Linked DNA regions of Nitrobacter winogradskyi Nb-255. The protein of the gene in region 2 interacts with the protein of the main gene of each other region in a pairwise test. Links are inferred from orthologs where the notes say so. Each region holds a gene or a part of one and is shown on either strand. Other genes may lie near its edges.

Region 1 (3,179 bases), 2.5 Mb from region 2 along the record:
CGAAATCCGCTACGGCGACAATGACCGCCTTGCCGCGAGGGTCGCCACCATGGCGAGCGCGGATCTGCTGATTCTGCTGTCCGACATCGACGGGCTCTATGACGCGCCGCCTCATCTCAACCCGGATGCAAAACTGATTACGGTGGTGAAAAGGGTCACGGCGGACATCGAGGCGATGGCCGGCAGCGCCGCATCCGAGCTGTCGCGCGGTGGAATGCGGACCAAGATCGAGGCAGCGAAGATCGCAACGACCGCCGGCACGCACATGCTGATCGCTTCAGGCACGATCGAGCATCCGCTGCGGGCCATCATGGATGGAGGTCCCTGCACATGGTTTCTGACGCCGGCCAATCCGGTCACGGCGCGCAAGCGTTGGATCGCCGGTTCGCTGGAGCCCAGGGGGACGCTCGCGATCGATGCCGGCGCGGTGGCGGCGCTGCGCGCCGGCAAGAGCCTGCTTCCGGCGGGCGTGACCCGGATTGACGGGCATTTCGCGCGGGGCGATGCCGTCATCGTGCGCGGTCCGAACGGGCATGAGATCGGCCGCGGCCTCGTCGCCTACGACGCCGCCGACGCCGACAGGATCAAGGGGCGTTCGTCTTCCGATGCCGCGCAGCTTCTGGGGGTTCGCGGCCGCGTCGAAATGATTCATCGCGACGACCTCGTGGTCGGCGGGCCACTCGGCGATTCCGCTTAGAGCATGATCCCGACCCGAAGGACCGCGCCGGCGCAAAGTGGAAACCGGTTTTCGGAAATGATCATACTCGAACAGAAAGACAAATAGCGGTCTGGTTCAGCGCAGTTGAAACAGATTCCAGAGCGGGATGAGGAAAAAGTGTCTAGAGCATTTCCCGGCGAAGCGGATGACCTGTTCGCCGTAAGAAAATGCGACCAGCTGGCAGCGGGAGCATGCTGGAATCAAGCAGCCTCGGTCTTGCGAGGACAGTCGTCTCACGCCTCGCCGGGCCCGGATTTATATGTTAGGGATATGACAAGCACATACGATCGAAGACTGTTACCCGAATGACGGCTCCCATGAAGGCGATCGGCGCTCCGGCCGATCTTCCCGTGTTGATGGGCGACCTCGCAGCACAGGCGCGCGAGGCCGCGCGCTCGCTCGGGCTCGCTTCAACGGCGCAGAAGAACGAGGCGCTCGATGCGATGGCGCGCGCGATTCGAAGCAATGCGGCTGCGATCCTCCAGGCCAATGCGCAAGACGTCGCGGATGCACGCGCCGGCGGCGCCACCGCCGCTTTCCTCGATCGTCTCACGCTGACGCAGGCGCGCGTGGAGGCGATGGCCGACGGCGTGAAGGTGGTTCGCGAGATAGACGATCCGGTGGGGCGGGTCACCGAGCGCTGGCAGCGTCCCAACGGCATGACCATCGAGCGCGTGCGGGTGCCGCTCGGAGTGGTCGCCGTGATCTTCGAGAGCCGTCCCAATGTCTGCGCCGACGCCGGCGTGCTCTGTCTTAAATCCGGCAACGCCGTGATCCTGCGCGGCGGCTCGGAAAGTTTTCGCTCATGCCGCGCGATTCATGCGTGCCTGGTCGAGGGATTGCGCGAGGCGCGATTGCCTGAAGCGGCGATCACGCTGGTGCCGACGCGCGACCGCGCCGCGGTCGGGCTGCTTCTGAGCGGGATGAATGGCGGCATCGACGTGATCGTGCCGCGCGGCGGCAAAAGCCTTGTCGCGCGTGTCGAGGCCGAGGCGCGCGTGCCGGTGTTCGCGCATCTTGAAGGCGTCAATCATGTTTATGTCGATGGCGCCGCCGATCTCGCAATGGCGAAGGCGGTCGTGCTCAACTCGAAAATGCGCCGCCCCGGCGTTTGCGGTGCGGCCGAAACGCTGCTGGTCGATCGCTCGGGCGTACGGGATATTCTGAAGCCGCTGGTCGAAGCGCTGATCGAGGCCGGTTGCGAGGTGCGCGGCGATTCCGACGTGCAGGGTGTCGATCCGCGGGTCAGGTCCGCGGCCGACAGCGACTGGAATACCGAATACGGCGACGCGATCATTTCCGCGCGCGTGGTCGACGGTTGCGGCGGCGCGATTGATCATATCCAGCGTCACGGCTCGCGCCACACGGATGCGATCGTGACCGAGGATCCTGAAACGGCGGCCCGGTTTCTCAACGAGGTCGATTCGGCGATCGTGCTGCACAATGCGTCGACGCAATTCGCCGACGGCGGGGAGTTCGGCTTCGGGGCTGAAATCGGCATTGCCACGGGCAAGTTCCACGCGCGGGGGCCGGTTGGCGCCGAGCAGTTGACGAGCTTCAAATATCGCGTCCATGGTGACGGGCAGGTGCGCCCGTGAGCGCGCCCGGATCATCCTGCGGGTGGCGCGGGGATTGATTTGGGGTCGCGTTCCGTCGTCTCACGCGCCATCCCGCTTCATTCCGATGGCATGCGTATCGGCCTGCTTGGCGGCTCGTTCAATCCGCCTCACGCCGCGCATCGCGCCGTCAGCCTGTATGCCCTGAAGCGGCTGGAACTCGACCGGGTCTGGTGGCTCGTTTCTCCCGCCAACCCGCTCAAGGACGCGCGGGCGCTACGCGCTCTCGGCGAACGCGCCGCCGCGGCGTCGGCCGTAGCGAATGATCCGCGCATCGACATTAGTTGTCTCGAAGCCGTCATCGGAACGCGCTACACCATCGACACCATAACCTATCTGCGACGCAGGTGCGCGAACGTGCGCTTTGTCTGGATCATGGGCGCCGATAATCTGGAGCAGTTTCACCGCTGGGAGAACTGGCGGCGGATCGCCGCCGCGGCGCCGATCGCGGTGGTCGATCGCCCGCCGCACAGTTTCCAGGCTCTTGCAGCGCCAGCCGCGCAGGCGCTCGCGCGATGGCGTTTGCCGGAAGCGAGGGCCGACCGGTTGGCCTCGCACCGCCTGCCTGCCTGGGTTTTCCTCACCGGAATGAAATCGCGGTTGTCTTCGACTGGGCTGCGGAACCAGGACGGAACATGGAGGACGGGGAGCTAAAAACCTGAAGCGCTCTCACTGGATTCTTGAAACCTTCTCCCCTACATGCGTATTATAGATCTTCGGGCGCTGGGGTTCGGCGTCGGTACCGTGAAAGGAAATGGTCCCTGACCGCACCTGTATTGTCCAGGCCCGCTTCATCCGCCTCGCTCGGATCGTCGACGCCGAAGAGAACGGCGGCCAAGACCGAC
Region 2 (3,307 bases):
CCCGGCGCTGCTCACGGGCTTCGCGCTCGCATTCGCGCGCGCTGTCGGGGAGTATGGCTCGGTGATTTTCATCGCCGGCAACCTGCCGAATGTGTCGGAGATCGCGCCGCTGCTGATCGTGATCCGCCTGTCGGAATTTCGTTACGCCGACGCGACCGCGATCGCCGTGGTCATGCTTCTGGTGTCCTTCCTGGTGATTTTCGTCATCAATCGCTTGCAGCGCTGGGCGCGGGCGCAAGAGCAGGCGTATTAGAGGTGACGCTGATGTCCGAAGCCGCTTTCGCGATTTCGCGCGACCGCAATGACGCCCGCTCCGAGCCGCGCTGGGTGCGCGCATTGCTGATAGGCCTTTGCATTCTGTTTCTCACGGTGTTCATCGTGTTGCCGCTGACGATCGTGTTCGCTGAGGCGTTCGCCAAGGGCGGACAGGTGTATTTCGCGGCGCTTGCCGAACCGGAAGCGGTGTCGGCGATCAAGCTGACGCTGACGGTCGCGGCGATTTCGGTCGGTCTCAATCTGGTGTTCGGTTTGATTGCCGCATGGGCCGTCGCCAAGTTCGAGTTTCCCGGAAAGACGCTGCTCATCACCCTGATCGACCTGCCGTTCTCGGTCAGCCCCGTCGTTTCCGGTCTGGTGTTCGTGTTGTTGTTCGGGGGACAGGGTTTTCTCGGGCCCTGGCTGCAGGATCACGACATCCAGATTCTGTTCGCGCTGCCCGGCATCGCGCTGGCGACGACGTTCGTGACCTTTCCCTTCGTGTCGCGGGCGCTGATTCCGTTGATGCAGGAGCAGGGGACGGCGGAAGAAGAAGCCGCGCTGTCGCTCGGCGCTTCCGGGCTGCAGACCTTCTTTCGTGTCACGCTTCCGAATATCAAATGGGGCCTGCTCTATGGCGTGCTGCTTTGCAACGCGCGCGCGATGGGCGAGTTCGGTGCGGTCTCCGTGGTTTCCGGTCACATCCGGGGTGAAACCAACACGATGCCGCTGCTGGTTGAAATCCTGTATAACGAGTATCAGTTTGTGGCGGCGTTCGCGGTAGCATCGTTATTGGCGCTGCTCGCATTGATCACGCTGATTGCGAAAACGATTCTCGAAGGGCAACTCGACGAGGGGCGGCAGACGCGTGAGCATTGAGCTGAAAAATATCGTCAAGAGGTTTGGCGCATTCTCCGCGCTTAACAACGTCGACCTGACGATCGGGGATGGCGAATTGCTGGCGCTGCTTGGTCCGTCGGGCTCGGGCAAGACGACGCTATTGCGGATTATCGCCGGGCTCGACTGGCCGGACAGCGGCTCGGTGTCATTCGACGGCGAGAACGCGTTGGCGCGCGGAGCAGGTGAGCGGCAGGTCGGCTTCGTATTTCAGCACTACGCTTTGTTCCGCCACATGACGGTCTTCGAGAACGTCGCGTTCGGCCTGCGGGTGCAGCCGCGCGCCATACGCAAGGACGAAGCCAGTATCCGCGCGCGGGTCAAGGAACTGCTCGATCTGGTGCAACTCGACTGGCTCGCTGACCGCTATCCGAGTCAACTCTCCGGCGGCCAGCGTCAACGCATCGCGCTCGCCCGGGCGCTGGCCACCGAGCCCCGCATCCTGCTGCTGGACGAGCCGTTCGGTGCGCTCGACGCCAAGGTGCGGAAGGAGTTGCGTCGCTGGCTGCGCTCGCTGCACGAGGAAATTCATGTCACCTCGGTGTTCGTGACTCACGATCAGGAGGAAGCGCTTGAAGTCGCAAACCGCGTGGTGGTGATGGACAAGGGCAGGATCGAGCAGATCGGCAAGCCGGGCGAAGTGTATAACAGCCCGGCGACAGCGTTCGTCCATGGCTTCATCGGGGAGTCCATTGTGCTGCCCGTCGATATCCAGGACGGCGTGATCCGGCTCGGCGGCACGCCGCTGAATATCGCCGCGGAGTGCGGCGCGTCGGGGCCCTCGAAGCTGTTCGTCCGCCGCCACGATATGCAGATCAGCCCGCCGGGCTGGGGTGGACTCGAAGGCACCGTGCGGCGGGTGCGGAGCTTCGGTCCGATCCAGCGCGCCGACATCGCATTGTCGGACGGTCAGGGTGAAACCGTCATCGAGATCGATGCGCCGCGTGACCGCGAGCTTCGCGATGGCGAGGTCGTCGGATTGCAGCCCAGGCGCTATCGCATTTTCGCGGACCGCACCTAGAGCATGATCCGATCAAGAGGTCGCGATAAAGCCGTGCGAGCGCGGGAAACGGGACACTCGGGATCATTCATCTTTCAGCCATTGTTGATGTGCAACAACTGCGCTCATTGGGGCTGGTGGCCCGATTCCGACATTCGTATCCGGTCCAACTCATCTCTTGCGATGTCTTGCGATGGCTGGAATCGAGGGCCGCCAGCAAATGCAGGTTGCTCGTGTCCTTTCGAATCCGAAGTTCGCTACGGAGGGCGCAGTATGACGAGGCGAACTTCGGATTCGGAACACCAGGATGATCCGCACTTTTGCCGTGCTTCTCGGCCTGCTGCTTGTGGCTGGATGCGTTACGGAAAAGCCGGCTGCCAGGGAGCAGCCGGCTTTCTATCTCGACATGGCGCACGGCGGGGCCAAGCTGGATTCTGTTATGGCGGCCTCGATGATTTCCGGCTATCGCGCCAACAACGGCCTCGGTCCGGTGACGGTTGATCCCGAACTCATGAAGATTGCCGAGACGCAATCGATGGCGATGGCCAAGCGCAACAAGATGGATCACGACGTTGCCGGGACGCTGCCCAAGCGGCTGGCGGCGGCCGGCTATCCGGCGACGCTGGCGGTCGAGAATATCGGCGCCGGTTATCATACCCTCGCGGAGGCGTTCTCCGGTTGGCGCGATTCGCCTCCCCATCGGGCGAACATGCTCAAGAACGGCGTCACGAAACTGGGCATCGCCGCGAGCTATGCTCCGGAAACCAAGTACAAGGTGTTCTGGACGCTGGTGTTGGCATCCACGGGCGAGCGATAACGACTGCGTGGAGTAAGCGTCGTCGTGCGCGGGTGGGCTTGAGCGCGAAGCGGCTTGACCGGCGACATGGTCGCCGGTGCTTTGACGGCAGCGCGGCGCGGCTTTGATGATCCGCGCTTCCGACAGGAGAGGGTGATGACGAAGTTGAAAGGCAAGACCGCGGTCGTGACCGGATCAACCAGCGGCATAGGCCTGGCCTATGCCCGCGCCTTCGCCGGCGCCGGCGCCAATGTCGTGATCAACGGGCTTGGCGCCGAGGCTGACATCGAGAAGGCGCGCTCCGGCCTCGAGGCGGAGTTCGAGGTCAAGGCGGTCTACTCGCCTGCCGACATGACGAA

What was found.
Region 1: the proteins of NWI_RS14320 (region 2) and NWI_RS02310 interact in binary tests that used the Escherichia coli proteins (3 or more experiments, as listed by UniProt). The link is inferred for Nitrobacter winogradskyi Nb-255 from one-to-one orthologs.

Annotation. Positions count from the first base shown.
Region 1 is NC_007406.1:499,709-502,887, forward strand. The notes cover bases 306-3,169. They hold NWI_RS02310 (glutamate-5-semialdehyde dehydrogenase), read left to right. Parts: upstream 306-1,023; coding sequence 1,024-2,316; downstream 2,317-3,169. Other genes in these bases: proB (glutamate 5-kinase), read left to right, coding at 306-697; NWI_RS02315 (nicotinate-nucleotide adenylyltransferase), read left to right, coding at 2,356-2,988. Outside these bases: more of proB, read left to right, coding at 1-305. UniProt on the Escherichia coli protein: Catalyzes the NADPH-dependent reduction of L-glutamate 5-phosphate into L-glutamate 5-semialdehyde and phosphate. The product spontaneously undergoes cyclization to form 1-pyrroline-5-carboxylate.
Region 2 is NC_007406.1:2,996,256-2,999,562, reverse strand. Bases 157-3,148 are described here. They hold NWI_RS14320 (sulfate/molybdate ABC transporter ATP-binding protein), read left to right. Parts: upstream 157-1,123; coding sequence 1,124-2,173; downstream 2,174-3,148. Other genes in these bases: NWI_RS14310 (3-hydroxybutyrate dehydrogenase), read left to right, coding at 3,105-3,148; NWI_RS14315 (CAP domain-containing protein), read left to right, coding at 2,460-2,969; cysW (sulfate ABC transporter permease subunit CysW), read left to right, coding at 265-1,134; cysT (sulfate ABC transporter permease subunit CysT), read left to right, coding at 157-253. Also shown: more of cysT, read left to right, coding at 1-156; more of NWI_RS14310, read left to right, coding at 3,149-3,307. UniProt on the Escherichia coli protein: Part of the ABC transporter complex CysAWTP involved in sulfate/thiosulfate import. Responsible for energy coupling to the transport system.